Regions from separate parts of the Microbacterium sp. NPDC090225 genome, predicted to be linked through region 2. Evidence: riboswitches for the same ligand, from Rfam matches in the RefSeq annotation. Region 2 holds a riboswitch; the other holds the start of a gene.

Region 1 (7,553 bases), on a different contig from region 2:
GTCGTAGAAGCGCCAACTGGCGATCCGGGCGCGCAGGGATGCCGTCTCCCAGCGGGCGGTGCCGTCGACGAGGTCGAGCAGCACGCTCTGCCCGGGTCCCATCGGCTGGTCCACCGATTCCCAACCGTCGTCGCCGCGCACCCGCACGCCCCCGCGCTGACGATCGACGAACAGTGTGCCCGGCCGGGCGAACGGACCGGTGAACAGCTGCTCGCGTTTGATCTCCGGATCGCGCGTGAAGAGGCTGCGTGCATCGGTCTGCGGCAGGCCCAGATCGATCAGGTATCCGACCTCGTCAGCGGCGATGCCGAGGCGCACCGAGATCGGTCGGGAGCGCCGTGTGCCCTGAGCGTCCTCACCCTGCGGAGTCTCGGGACCCGCCCACAGCACGCTGTCGAGTCCCCCCTCCCGTGCCACGGCGGCGACAGCGCGGCCGTGGCCGGTCGCGGCGAGCAGGCGCAGCGCGCGGTAGAGGTTCGACTTCCCCGTGCCGTTCGCCCCCGTGATCACCGTCAGCGGCTCGAGAGGCACGACGACGTCGACGAGCGAGCGGTATCCGGAGACGGCGAGGGTCGTGAGCATGGCCCCATCGTGTCAGGCGCATCCGACACTCTGCTCTGAGCGGAGGCGCTTCCATCGGCGCGCCGATACTGGTGTGCTGGTGTCATGACGAAGGCCTTGATCCTCGGCGGCACCGGATGGTTGTCGAGCCGGATCACCCGCCGCCTCCTCGACGAGGGCGCCGCCGTGACCTGCCTCGCGCGCGGAGCCCGCCCGGTTCCTCGCGGCGCGATCCTCGTGGTCGGGGACCGAACCGGTGCCGATCCGTACGCGGCGCTCGACGGCGAATGGGACCTCGTCGTCGACGTCTCGTCCTCGGCGCTCCAGGTCGCCCGGGCCGTCGACGAGCTCGGAGACCGCGCCGCCCGCTGGACCTTCGTGTCGTCTGTCTCGGTGTACGCCGAAGACGAGACGGTGGGCGGCGACGAGACTGCGCCGCGGCATCCGTCCTCCCGCGCGGAGGAGGCCGAATACGGCGCGCAGAAGGCGGCTGCGGAGGACGCCGTCGCCGAGTTGGGCGACCGTGCGCTGATCGTGCGACCAGGACTGATCGTGGGCGAGGGCGATCCGAGCGACCGCTTCGGCTACTGGGCGGCGGCGTTCGCACGGGCGGGGGAGCGGCCGGTGCTGGTGCCGCCCCTGTCCGGCCGTGACGCGCAGGTCATCGACGTCGACGACCTCGCCGCGTACGTCGTCTCGTCCCGAGCCGCGGGCGCGGTGAATGCGATCGGCGACAGCATCCCGCTCGCCGAGATGCTCGACGTCGTGTGCCGGGCCGCTGGGCACACCGCCGGGGTGCGCGAGGCGAGTGAGGAGTGGTTGCGTGCGCGGAACGTGGAGTACTGGATGGGCGACCGTTCACTGCCCCTCTGGCTGCCGACCGGCATGACCGGGTTCATGACCCGCCGCAACGAGAGGTTCCTCGCGACGGGAGGCGCGCTGAGCCCGCTCGAGGCGACGGTCGCGCGGGTCGTGGCCGACGAACGCGCGCGCGGGGTGAATCGTCCACGCCGCGCCGGGCTGAGCCGCGCGGAAGAGGAGGAACTCCTCGCCGATCTCGGCGGCCGATCGCGGTCGCTTCGCTAGACTCTGGGGCGAGTGACACGGGGTGCCGCATCCGCGGCTGAGATCACACCCGTCGAACCTGATCTAGTTCGTACTAGCGAAGGGATGTCGCAATGAGCGATCTTCTGCGTCCATCGTCCGCCCCCTCGACCGCGCAGAGCGCGGCCGAACTGCTCGAGACGCTGCGTGCGGCTCCGCCCTTGACCCACTGCATCACCAATGCGGTCGTCACCGGATTCACCGCCAACGTGCTGCTCGCGATCGGGGCCGCACCGGCGATGGTCGACATCGTGGGCGAGTCGGGGATGTTCGCGGGCGTGGCCTCCGGATTGCTCGTGAACCTCGGCACCCCGACCCCGGAACAGCGCGCGGCGAGCCTCGAAGCCGCCGACGCGGCGACGCGCTCCGGCACTCCCTGGGTGCTCGACCCGGTCGCGATCGGTGCGCTCCCCGTGCGCACCTCTCTGGCGGGTGAACTCGCCGCCCTTCGACCGACGGCGATCCGGGGCAACGCGTCGGAGATCCTCGCGCTGGCGGGGATGAGCGCGGGCGGGCGCGGGGTCGATTCCACCGACAGCACCGAGGCGGCGCGCGATGCGGCCCGGCACCTCGCCCAGCGCCACGGCAGCATCGTCGCCGTCTCGGGCGCCGTCGATCTGCTGACCGACGGCGAGCGGATCGTGCGGCTGTCGAACGGCGATGCACTGCTGACGCGCGTGACCGGGGGAGGGTGCGCGCTCGGTGCGGTGATGGCGGCGTTCCTCGGCGCCGCGCGTGCGACCGGTGCCGGATCGCTCGACGCCATCGCCGCAGCCTCGCTCGTGTACACGATCGCCGCGGAGGATGCGGCGGCCGCGGCGGCGGGCCCGGGCAGCTTCGCCGTCGCTCTGCTGGACGCGCTCGCTGCCATCGAGCCGGCCGACGTCATCGTTCGTGCGCGCGTCGAGGAGGAGACGCGATGATCGCGGACCTCTCCCTCTACCTCGTGACGGATGCCGCGCTGTGCGGTGCACGCGGGGTCGTCGAGACCGTGCGGCTCGCGGTCGATGGCGGTGTGCGCATCGTCCAGCTCCGGGAGAAGGCCGCCGAGCACTCCGCAGTCGTCGCCAGTCTGGTCGAGTTGTCCCGCGTGATCGATGGGCGCGCGCTCCTCGTGGTGAACGACCGTCTCGAGGCGGTGCTCGATGCTCGTGCGCGGGGTGCCCGTGTGGACGGCGTGCATCTCGGCCAGGGCGATGAATCGGTGCTTCACGCGCGTGCGGTGCTCGGACCCGACGCGCTGATCGGGCTGACGGCGAACAGCGAGGCCCATCTCGAGGCGGTCCATGCACTGCCCGAGGGCACGGTCGACTACCTCGGGGTGGGAGTCATCCGCCCGACGGACACCAAACCCGACCACCCACCCGCTCTCGGCATCGAGGGATTCCGGGCGTTCGCCCGCTCGACCGCCCTTCCCTGCGTCGCGATCGGCGGCGTCGGCATCGACGACACCGAGGATCTGCAGTCCGCCGGCGCCGCCGGCCTCGCCGTCGTCTCCGCGCTCTGCGCCTCTCCGGATCCGCGTGCCGCGGCCGCTGAGTTCCGTGCGCGGTGGCGACGGGGCGCCGTGCCGAGGGTGCTGAGCATCGCGGGCAGCGATCCCTCCGGCGGTGCCGGGATCCAGGCCGATCTCAAGTCGATCGCGGCGAACGGAGGGTACGGGATGGCGGCGATCGCCGCGCTCACCGTGCAGAACACGCGCGGCGTGCGCGACGTGCACGTGCCGGACGCGGCGTTCCTCGCGGCGCAGTTGGAGGCGCTGTCGGACGACATCGTGATCGATGCCGTGAAGATCGGCATGCTCGCGAACGTCGAAGCCGTGCAGGCCGTGAGCGCGTGGCTCGACCGCGTGCGTCCGCCGATCGTCGTGCTCGATCCGGTCATGGTGGCGACGAGCGGGGATCGGCTGCTCGATGCGGATGCCGAGGATGCTCTGAACTCGCTGCTGCACCGCGCGCACCTCGTCACCCCGAACCTCGCAGAGCTCGCCGTCCTCACCCGCCGGGAGATCGATGGATGGCCCGCAGCGCTCGCCGCAGCCGAGGCCCTGTCCATCGAGTGCGGCACGGCGGTGCTGGTGAAGGGCGGACACCTTCCCGGCGATCAGGCACCCGACGCGATCATCGACGTGCCGCGCGGCGTACGCGAGGAGTTCGGCGGCGATCGCATCGCGACCGTGAACACCCACGGCACCGGATGTTCGCTGTCCTCCGCCCTCGCGACTCGACTCGCCCGCGGTGACGACCTCACCGAGGCGGTGCGCGGTGCGCGGAGTTGGTTGCGCGAGTCGCTGCGGCAGAGCGATGCGCTGCAGGTCGGCGGCGGGCGCGGTCCGGTGCACCATCTCGCGGGTCTCTGGGCGCGGGGCGGATTGAGAACGCGCCCGCTCCCGGAGGAGATCGCCGACAACTGGTGGCAGGGCATCGGCGGGATCCGGGCGGGAATCGATGGGCTCCCGTTCGTCCGCGGGCTCGCCGACGGTTCCCTCCCTCGCGAGGACTTCCTCTTCTACCTCGCGCAGGACGCGCTGTATCTCCGTGACTACGCGCGTGTCCTCGCCGACGCCGCCCGCCTCGCGCCCACCCCTGTCGAGCAGGCGTTCTGGGCGGAGTCGGCCCGAGGGGCGATCCTGGGCGAGCTCGAACTGCACGCGTCCTGGTTGACGCCGGCGCAGGGGGTGGCGGCGGAGACCTTCGCCACGGAGGCCTCGCCGACGACCACCGCCTACCTCGATCACCTGCGCTCCGTGGCTTTCGGCGGCGACTATCCCGAGCTGATCGCGGCCGTACTGCCGTGCTTCTGGCTCTACACCGACCTGGGCGAACGTCTGCATGCGGGGGAGTTCGGGGAGCACGCTCGTGATCCGGAGCATCCGTACGCCACGTGGCTGGCGACGTACGCCGATCCCGCGTTCGCCGCGGCGACCGCCCGAGCGGTCGCGTTCGTCACGCGGGCGGCGGCCGCGGCCGATGACGACACCCGTCTGCGCATGCGGCGCGCATTCGAGCTCTCCAGTGCCCACGAGCAGGCGTTCTTCCGCGCCCCGAGCGAGCGAGGCGACGCTCGGTGACGTGACGGATTTGCGGATGCCGTCGAGGGCGCGCTATCGTCACGGCATGCCTTCGGCCGCTTCCGCTGTCACGACGCTCGTCCCGAGCGTCGCTCCGGTGCGCCGACGCCGCGACCGCCGACGCTAGGCGACCCCGCGCTCCTGCCTGCCGATCCCGGCGGACGATGGTCGAGCACCGGTGTCGCCGCCCCGGTCCCCGACAGCCCCGACCGTTAAGGTAGAAGCATGACGTACTCCGTCGCCGTCTCCGGCGCATCCGGCTATGCGGGCGGCGAGATCCTCCGCCTCCTCGCCGCTCACCCCGACATCGAGATCCGCACCGTCACGGCGCACTCGAACGCCGGACAGCCGCTCGTCCAGCACCAGCCGCACCTGCGCTCCCTCGCGCACCTCACGCTGCAGGACACCACGCCCGAGATCCTCGCCGGCCACGACATCGTCGTGCTCGCGCTCCCGCACGGACAGTCCGGGCAGTACACGGATGCGCTGGGCGACGTCCCCCTCGTCATCGACGCCGGGGCGGATCACCGACTGACGTCGCAGGCCGCCTGGGATGCGTTCTACGGCGGCACCTTCCACGACGCGTGGACCTATGGCGTGCCCGAGCTCCTCGTCGACGGAGCGAAGCAGCGCGAGCGCCTGCGGGGTGCGACCCGCATCGCGGCTCCCGGCTGCAATGCCTCCACCGTCAGCCTCAGCCTCGCCCCCGGGGTCGCCGCCGGGGTCGTCGACCCGGGTGACATCGTGTCGGTGCTCGCGGTCGGCCCCTCGGGCGCGGGCAAGAGCCTGAAGACCAACCTGCTCGCCAGCGAAGTCCTCGGCACCGCGAACCCCTACGCCGTCGGCGGCACCCACCGGCACATCCCCGAGATCCGGCAGGCGCTCGCCGCGGCCGCGCCGGCGAGCACCGGCGCTTCGGGCGACGGCATCCGCATCTCCTTCACGCCGGTGATCGTGCCGATGTCGCGGGGGATCCTCGCGACATCGACCGCGCCGATCGTGCCCGGCGCGTCCGACGCCGACATCCGCGCCGCGTGGCAGAACGCCTACGGAGACGAGACCTTCGTGCAGCTTCTGCCCGAAGGCGTGTTCCCGCGCACGGCCGACGTGCTCGGTGCCAACACCGCGCTGATCGGTCTCGCGATCGATCGTGCGGCGAACCGCGTCACGGTCGTCACCGCGGTCGACAACCTCGTCAAGGGAACCGCCGGCGCCGCCATCCAGTCCATGAACATCGCGCTCGGTCTCCCCGAGGATCGTGCGCTCTCAGTGAACGGAGTCGCCCCGTGAGCGTCACCGCCCCCGCAGGTTTCGAAGCGGCAGGCGTCGCCGTCGGCCTCAAGTCCACCGGCAAGCCCGATGTCGCCGTCGTCGTCAACCGCGGTCCGCGCAAGGTCGGTGCCGCCGTGTTCACGAGCAACCGCGCCAAGGCGAACCCGATCATCTGGTCGCAGCAGGTGATCGCCGACCGCGTCGTCGAGGCGGTCGTGCTCAACTCCGGTGGCGCGAACTGCTTCACCGGAAGCTTCGGGTTCCAGACGACGCACCAGACGGCCGAGAAGGCCGCGGAGCTGCTCGACGTCAGCGCGGGCGACGTGCTCGTGTGCTCGACCGGTCTGATCGGCACCGGCGACGAGGTGTTCCGCGCCAAGGTGCTCACCGGCACCGAGCAGGCGATCGCGGCGCTGTCCGCAGACGGCGGCGACGTCGCGGCCCAGGCGATCATGACCACCGACACCGTCGCGAAGACGGCTGTCGTGCAGCGCGACGGATGGACGATCGGCGGAATGGCGAAGGGCGCGGGAATGCTCGCCCCCGGACTCGCGACCATGCTGGTCGTCGTCACGACGGATGCCGATCTCGAACCTCTCGAGGCGGATGCCGCGCTCCGCGCCGCGACCGGCACCACGTTCGATCGGCTCGATTCCGACGGATGCATGTCGACCAACGATCAGGTCACGCTCCTCGCCAACGGGGCGAGCGGTGTGAAGCCCGACATCGAGGCGTTCCGGTCGGCGCTGCGCGAGCTCTGCCAGGAGCTCGCGGTGAAGCTGCAGGGGGACGCCGAGGGGTCGAGCCACGACATCACGATCGAGGTGCGCGGCGCGGTCTCCGAGCAGGACGCCGTCGAGGTCGGCCGTTCGGTGGCCCGCAACAACCTCTTCAAGGCGGCGATCTTCGGCAACGATCCCAACTGGGGGCGGGTGCTCGCGGCCATCGGCACCACTTCCGCGCAGTTCGACCCCTACGACGTCGACGTCTGGATGAACGAGGTGCGCGTGTGCACCGCCGGTGGGCCGGACCGCCCCCGCGAGGAGGTCGACCTGACGCCGCGGGCGACCGACATCGTCATCGACCTGCGCTCGGGCGAGGCATCCGCCACGATCCTCACCAACGACCTCACCCACGACTACGTGCACGAGAACAGCGCCTACGCCTCATGACCGATATCCAGGACACCCCCGCCGAAGAGGCGGCGCAGAAGGCGACGACGCTCATCGAGTCGCTGCCGTGGCTGAAGAAGTTCCGCGACCAGATCGTCGTGGTCAAGTACGGCGGCAACGCGATGGTATCGGACGAACTGCAGGATGCTTTCGCGCAGGACATCGCGTACCTCCGCTACGTCGGCGTGCAGCCGGTGGTCGTGCACGGTGGCGGCCCCCAGATCTCCGACATGCTCGGACGGCTCGAGATCCCGAGCGAGTTCAAGGGCGGGTACCGCGTCACGAACACCGAGGCGATCGGTGTGGTGCGCATGGTGCTCACCGGCCAGGTGAATCCGCAGCTGGTCACCAAGATCAACTCCCACGGCCCGATC
Region 2 (7,553 bases):
CAGACGTGATCCGTCCGTGCAGGCGTGATGGCGGGCGTCGCGTGCAGGGAGAAACGACAGGTGCGGGGAGGATCGGCGGGATTCTCCCCGCACGTGTCGTTCCTCCCTGCGGATGAGCAGAGGGAGACAGGCGTGCGAGGAGGCAATCCGAACGTGAGGGGTCACAACACGCCTCACGGGCGGGTACGGACAGGGCGTGTCGTGACCCCTCGCCGGGAGCGGGGAGGTGCGAACAACCCCGGCTCTACTCCGAGTCGAGGCCGAACAGGTTCATCGGATGCGTGAGGCGCCACCAGATGCTGGGGCCCTCGACGTCGTCGTCGAGAACGAGTTCCGTCGTCGTCGCGTCGATCGGGCCGGCCGTGCTCAGCGAGCCAACGGCATCGCCGTCCTCACGCGCATCCCCGAGCGAGAAGCTCGTCGAGGTCGTCGCCGCGGCACCGTTCCAGAGCAGCACGTCGGCGTCGGCATCCGTCACGATGTCGACCGCTGCGCCCCACTCGGTGCGCACCTGACCGACGACCGTTCCGGCCGGAACCGCGGGTTCCTGGGCGAGGAGCGCCGCTTCGACCTCGGCGAACAGAGAGCGCGTGGCCGCGAGCCGCTGCTCATCGTCGTCTTGATTCAGCACAGCGGCATACAGCTGCACGGTGCTGTCGCCCACGGTCACGTTTTTGGCCGTGAGCAGGTTCCACCCGACGAGCGTGCCGGTCTTGATACCGACGACGCCCGGGTCGGCCAGCATGCCATTCGTGTTGGTCACGAGGCCCGCCCCGGGCAGCTCGACAGCCGGGGTGCCGACGATCTCGGCGAACACCGGGTTCTTCATCGCGAGCTCACCCAGGCGCACCAGGGCGTCGGGCGTCGCGACGTTGCCGACGTCGAAGCCCGACGGGGTGACGACCGTGATGTCACTGAGGCCGCGCGCACCCAGCCAGATCTCCGCGGCAGCCGCGAACTCGCTGTTCGATCCCCAGACCTCGCGCGCGAGACGGTCGATGTAGTTGTTCGCCGACCCGAGCAGAGTGCCCTGCAGCATCTGGTACTCGGTGAGCACTCCGCCGACCGGCACATCGAGCGACGACTGGTCCGACATCCGGTACGACCAGTACGACTGGCTGTCGGCGCGGGTGAACGAGAACTCGGGGCCCTGCTCGCCGAGGGCCAGGGGCATCCGATCGAGCACCATCAGCGAGCTGACCACCTTGGTGATGCTCGCGATGCTCGCCGGATCCACCGAGGATGCCGTCGAGCCGATGCCGCCCACGCCGACTGCTGCGCTGCCGACGCCCGGCCACGCCACGGCGGCCGGGGGAGCGGCCACGGTGGTGAACTCGACCGAGTGCACGGTCGGGGCGACCTCGTGCAGCGGCCAGAGGATGGTCGTGCCGGCGTACGCGCCGACGAGCCCGAGGACCATGCCGATCGGGACGAGCACGCGGGCGCTGGCGATCGCAGGACGCAGCCGGGCGCCGCGCATGATCGCGACGGCGGGATCCTCGACGTACGGCTCGTCGTAGGTGCGCGCCGCAGAACCCGCCGCGACGGTGGCGGTATCGATCCAGGTGAGAGCAGTGGCCGGGCGTTGCTCATCGGCCCACGCGGTCTCGGGAGCCTCGCTCTCGCTCGCCTCCGGGGCAGCGGATGCCTCGGTCGCGGATGCCTCCACAGCAGTCGCCTCGACACCAGCCCCCGCGGGTCCATCTCCCTCGGGTGCGGCCCGGTCGTCGCCGACGATCGCGCCCTCCACCGGGCCCGCCAAGACGGGCACGGATGCCGTCACGGTCGGAGCGGATTCGCCCGGGGCATCGGTCGCGGTCGCGCCGGAATCGGGCACGGCGGCCGTGGCGGCGTCGGGGGGATGAGCGGCGGTCACTCGATTACGGTACCCAATCCCCGGGCTCATCTGCGGCGATGCGTCACGGTCGGGCGCGGGTGTCGGCGCGCGGGTATGCTGGTCAGCACAACCACGGGAGTCCGGCGAGCCGGGCTGAGAGGGAGCGAATCGCGCTTCGACCGTCGAACCTGATCTGGGTCATGCCAGCGCAGGGAGGAGTTCAGATGAGTACGTCCACACCCGAATCCGCCGAGAAGAACACCGGCGAAACGGCATCCGCACCGGCATCCGGATCGAAGACGGCATCCACCGCGAAGCCCACGGCATCCGCCGCGACGCCGGCATCCGCGAAGAGCGCCCCCGCCACGATCTGGCGCTGGCGCGTCGTCGACATCGTCGTCGCCAGTGTGCTCGGCGTCGCCGCCGGCCTGATCTTCCTGGCTTGGAACGTCGGCTACCTCGGCCCGAAGGCGCTCCTCGAGCCGCTGCTCCCGGGCCTGCAGGGGCTGCTCGACGGACCGTGGCTGTTCGCCGGTGTGCTCGGTGGCCTCATCATCCGCAAGGCGGGCGCGGCGATCTACGTCGAGCTGCTCGCCGCGGTCGTGTCGGCACTGATCGGCAACCAGTGGGGCGGGTTCCTGACGCTCGAGGCCGGTCTCGTGCAGGGCCTCGGCGCCGAGCTGATCTTCCTGCTGTTCTTCTACCGTCGCTGGTCGCTGCCCGTCGCGATCCTCGCCGGAGCGGGCGCGGCCCTCGCCGGCGGTATCAACAACCTCATCCTCTGGTACGCGGGGTCGGGCACCGAGTTCACGGTGATCTACCTGATCAGCACGGTCGTGTCGGGCGCGGTGATCGCCGGGGCCCTGTCGTGGGTGCTGGCGCGCGGCATCGCGGCCACGGGAGCGCTCGACCGGTTCGGTTCGGGCCGTGAGGCGCGCGTCCGCGTCTGATGGCCACCGATCAGGCCGGCCCCGCGACGGTCGAGGCGACCGCGTGGGGCTGGCGCCACGCCAGTCGTCTGGCGTGGGCGCTGCAGGACGTCTCGTTCCGGATCGAACCGGGGGAGCGCGTGCTCGTGCTCGGCGCCTCTGGTGCCGGCAAGTCGACGCTGCTGCAGGGACTCGCCGGGGTGCTCGGCGGCGACGAGGAGGGTGAAGCCCAGGGCTCGCTCCTCGTCGACGGCATCCCCGCCACGTCGACGCGTGGGCGTGCGGGGCTCGTGCTGCAGGACCCCGACTCGCAGGTGATCCTCGCTCGGGTCGGTGACGACGTCGCCTTCGGGTGCGAGAACCTCGGCGTCCCGCGCGCCGAGATCTGGCCGCGCGTGACGCAGGCGCTCGACGCGGTCGGCCTCGACGCGCCGCTCGATCGCCCGACCAAGGCGCTGTCGGGCGGGCAGAAGCAGCGGCTCGCGCTCGCCGGCATCCTCGCGATGCGCCCGGGGCTCGTGCTGCTCGACGAGCCGACCGCCAACCTCGATCCCGAGGGCGTGGTCGAGGTGCGCGACGCCGTCGAGCGGATGCTGCAGGCGCACCCCGCGACGCTGATCGTCGTCGAGCACCGCCTCGACGTGTGGCTGCCGCTGATCACGCGGGTGATCGTGGTCGGGCAAGGCGGGGTCGTCGCCGACGGGCCGCCCGCTCACGTGCTCGGCGTCGAGGGCGCCCGGCTCGCGGCCGACGGCGTGTGGGTGCCGGGGTTCGCTCCGGATGCTCCGCCCGCCCCGCTGTCGGCGCCCGGAGAGGTGCTGATCTCGGCCCGGGATCTCGCCGTCGCCCGGGTGAAGGGGAAGGCCGTGGCGACCGGCATCGACCTCGACGTGCGGGCCGGGCAGGCGCTCGCGATCACCGGGCCGAACGGTGCCGGCAAGTCGACCCTCGGGCTGACGCTCGCGGGGCTCCTTCCGCCCGCGGGCGGCGCGGTCGCGGCATCCGCAGCCCTGGCCGCCGACATCGGACCGGCGCCGATCGACTGGGCGTCGCGCGATCTGCTCACCCGTATCGGGATGGTCTTCCAGGAGCCCGAGCATCAGTTGCTGGCGAAGACCGTGCAGGACGAGCTCGCGGTCGGCCCGCGTGCTCTCGGCCTGCCCGAGGACGAGATCGCGGCCCGTAGCGACGAGTTGCTGCACCGGCTGCGCCTCGACCGGCTCGCGCGCGCCAACCCCTACACGCTGTCGGGCGGTGAGAAGCGCCGGTTGACGGTCGCCGCCGCCCTCGCGACCCGGCCTCGGGTGCTCGTGCTCGACGAGCCGACCTTCGGCCAGGACGCCCGCACCTGGGCCGAGCTCGTCGCGATGCTCGCCGCGCTCCGCGACGAGGGGACCGCGATCGTCACGATCACGCACGACCTCGACGTCGCCCGCGCGCTCCACGCCGAACGATACGAGCTGGGCGGCACCTGATGACCGTTCTCGACGCCACCGCCCGCACCGGACGCATCGCCGGCATCAACCCCGTCGCCAAGCTCGGGGTGAGCGCGCTGATCGCGATCCCGCTGATCCTCACGCTCGATCCGGTGTCGGCATCCGTCGCCCTCGTGCTCGAGTGCGTGCTGTTCTTCTTCGCCGGCATCGGCTGGCGCGAGTTCTGGCTGCGCACCTGGCCGGTCTGGCTCGCGGCGCCGCTCACCGCGGTCACGATCGCCCTCTACGGCGAGACCAGCGGGACGATCTACGTCGAATGGTTCGTGCTGCGCATCAGCGACGGGTCGCTCGCGCTCGCTCTCGCGACCTTCCTGCGCGTGCTCGCGATCGCGCTGCCGTCGGTGGTGCTGTTCATCACGGTCGACCCCACCGACCTGGCCGACGGTCTCGCGCAGGTGCTGAAACTGCCTGCTCGGTTCGTGCTGGGTGCGCTCGCCGGGTTGCGCATGATCGGGCTGTTCCTCGACGACTGGCGGGCGCTCGAACTCGCGCGCCGGGCCCGCGGAGTCGCCGATCGCGGACGCATCCGCCGGTTCTTCGGCATGGCGTTCGCCCTGCTCGTGCTTTCGATCCGACGGGGTGCGAAACTCGCCACCGCGATGGAGGCGCGCGGCTTCGGGGCTCCGGGGCGGCGCACCTGGGCGCGCGAGTCGCGGTTCGGGGCGGCCGAATGGATGCTGCTCGCCATCGGTCTCGCGATCTCCGGGGTGGCCGTGGTCGCCGCGATCGCGACCGGCGCGTGGAACTTCATCCTCGGGCCGAGCTCGTAGGCGCCGCTCAGGTCTCGTTCCAGAGCCGCATGTAGAACTCGAGCCGCTCGTCGTCGCGCTCGACGCCGTACGCCTCGAGCAGGGGGTCCTCCCACCCGGGGCCGAAGTTCCACCCGGTGCTCATGGTCGCGGCGGCGAGATCGGCCCAGCGGTCGGCGAGGCCGAGGGCGGCGAGATCGACGTGGGCGACGGGGTCTCCCGCGGCGTTCAGAAGCGTGTTGGGCATGCATGCGTCGCCGTGGCACACGACCAGGCGGTCGATCGGCGGGGCCTCGTGCAGCTCGGGCGGCACGACGACTCCGCGCTCGGCAGCGTTCGAGACGCGCCACTGCACGCTCCACTCCCACGGGCAGTCGGCGACGGGGAGTGTTTCGTGCAGCACCCGCAGGGCGCGGCCGACGGCGGGCACCGCGATCTCAGCCTTGCCCGCCCAGCGCGGATCGACGGCGCTGAACGCGTCGAGCGCGCGGGTGACGAGCCACTCGTGCGCGTCGTCCTCCCCTTGGGCGAGCACCTCGGGAACCGTGATCCAGCGGCGGGCCCAGCGCATCCTCTCGGCCTCGTCGTGCATGTTGGCCTCGTCGTCGAGCGGGCCCCACTTGATGTAGCGCCCGTCGTCGGTGCGGAACGTGAGACCCCCGATGCCGTTGCGCCAGACCGGGGTCACGGCGGCGCGACCGGCGAGGTCGCGCACGCGCGCGGGGATCTCGATGTGGGCGTCGGGGATGCTCATCCCTCCAGTCTGCCGCGCTGCGCGTTCACAACTCCTCAGAATCGCGTGCGTTCCGGGCGTGGCTCCGCGCCGTTCCGGGGGTGCGGCCCGCGCACGTCGTCGATTCTCCGGAGTTATGAACGCCGACCCCGTAGGCTCGCTCACACACAGCCGCCTCCGGGGGATCGTGGTGACACCAAGAACCACGTAGGCTGAAACTCAGTCGCACGACGACGTTCGAAGGAGAATACTATGCAGATCAGCGGACAGGGCGCGCTCATCACGGGAGGCGCCTCGGGTCTGGGCCTCGCGACCGCGCGTCGACTCGCCGCCGACGGCGCCCACGTGACGATCATCGACCTCTCGACGTCGAAGGGCGCCGAGCTCGCCGACGAACTCGGGGGACTCTTCGTGCCGGCCGACGTCACCAGCGTCGACGAGGTGCAGGATGCCGTCGCCCAGGCACAGGCCGTCGCCCCGCTGCGCGTCGTGGTCAACTGCGCCGGCATCGCGCCGCCCGCGAAGGTGCTCGACCGCGACGGCAACCCGGCCGTGCTCGCCGACTTCGAGCGCATCGTGCGCATCAACCTCGTCGGCACGTTCAACGTGCTGTCGCAGGCATCCGCCGTCATCGTGAAGAACGCCGTCGACAGCGACGGCGACACCCGCGGTGTCATCGTCAACACCGCCAGTGTCGCCGCGTTCGACGGTCAGATCGGCCAGCCCGCGTACGCCGCGTCGAAGGGCGGCGTGCACGCGATGACGCTGCCGGTCGCCCGCGAGCTCGCCCGCTACGGCATCCGCGTGGTCACCATCGCCCCCGGCATCATGGAGACCCCCATGCTCATGGGCCTGCCGCAGGCTGCACAGGACTCCCTCGGTCAGCAGGTGCCGCACCCCTCGCGCCTCGGGCGCCCCGACGAGTACGCCGCCCTCGTGCAGCACATCGTCGAGAACGACTACCTCAACGGCGAGACGATCCGCCTCGACGGCGCGATCCGCATGGCGCCGAAGTAACCCGCCCGCACCGGCATCCGACCCAGAAGGAGACCCATGTCACTCGCAGGAAAGACCATCCTGATGTCCGGCGGCAGCCGCGGGATCGGACTCGCGATCGCGCTGCGCGCCGCGGCCGACGGCGCGAACATCGCCATGCTCGCGAAGACCGACACCCCGCACCCCAAGCTCGAGGGAACGATCCACACCGCCGCCGAGCAGATCCGCGCGGCCGGCGGGCAGGCGCTCGCGATCGTCGGCGACGTGCGCGACGACTCCGACATCACCGAGGCCGTGATGAAGACGCAGGGCGAGTTCGGCGGCATCGACATCGTCGTCAACAACGCCAGCGTCATCGATCTCTCGCGGTCGCTCGACCTCGATCCCAAGAAGTACGACCTGATGCAGGACGTCAACGTGCGCGGCACCTTCATGCTGTCGCGCGCGGCCGTGCCGATGCTGAAGGATGCCGAGAACCCGCACATCCTGTCGCTCTCGCCGCCGCTCAACCCCACGCCGAAGTGGCTCGGTGCGCACACCGGATACACGCTCGCGAAGTTCGGGATGACGATGGCGACGCTGGGTCTCGCGGCGGAGTTCGCGCGCGACGGCATCGCCGCGAACACGCTCTGGCCTCGCACGACCATCGCGACCGCGGCGGTGCAGAACCTGCTCGGTGGCGACAAGGTCATGGCCGCGAGCCGCACGCCCGACATCTACGCGGATGCCGCGTACCAGGTGCTCCTGCAGCCCGCCGGGTCGTACACGGGACAGACGCTCATCGTGGAGGACGTTCTCGAGGCTGCAGGGGTG

Evidence for each region. Region 2 has a riboswitch for thiamine pyrophosphate ahead of ACIQTT_RS12755 (ECF transporter S component). Riboswitches for the same ligand answer to the same signal wherever they lie in the genome.
Region 1: it holds a riboswitch for thiamine pyrophosphate, as region 2 does, so the genes downstream of both, thiM (hydroxyethylthiazole kinase) here and ACIQTT_RS12755 (ECF transporter S component) in region 2, are expected to answer to the same signal.

Annotation. Positions count from the first base shown of each region.
Region 1 covers NZ_JBIVYS010000002.1:543,817-551,369, forward strand. Annotated here, with positions in the region: gene ACIQTT_RS16540 (AAA family ATPase) at 1-582, opposite strand, end outside; gene ACIQTT_RS16545 (NAD-dependent epimerase/dehydratase family protein) at 667-1,647, shown strand; TPP riboswitch at 1,656-1,749, shown strand; gene thiM (hydroxyethylthiazole kinase) at 1,740-2,588, shown strand; gene ACIQTT_RS16555 (bifunctional hydroxymethylpyrimidine kinase/phosphomethylpyrimidine kinase) at 2,585-4,735, shown strand; gene argC (N-acetyl-gamma-glutamyl-phosphate reductase) at 4,961-6,025, shown strand; gene argJ (bifunctional glutamate N-acetyltransferase/amino-acid acetyltransferase ArgJ) at 6,022-7,179, shown strand; gene argB (acetylglutamate kinase) at 7,176-7,553, shown strand, end outside.
Region 2 covers NZ_JBIVYS010000001.1:2,654,761-2,662,313, forward strand. Annotated here, with positions in the region: gene ACIQTT_RS12750 (D-alanyl-D-alanine carboxypeptidase) at 245-1,876, opposite strand; TPP riboswitch at 1,960-2,071, shown strand; gene ACIQTT_RS12755 (ECF transporter S component) at 2,062-2,787, shown strand; gene ACIQTT_RS12760 (ABC transporter ATP-binding protein) at 2,787-4,241, shown strand; gene ACIQTT_RS12765 (energy-coupling factor transporter transmembrane component T family protein) at 4,241-5,032, shown strand; gene ACIQTT_RS12770 (phosphotransferase) at 5,040-5,765, opposite strand; gene ACIQTT_RS12775 (SDR family NAD(P)-dependent oxidoreductase) at 5,997-6,761, shown strand; gene ACIQTT_RS12780 (SDR family oxidoreductase) at 6,798-7,553, shown strand, end outside.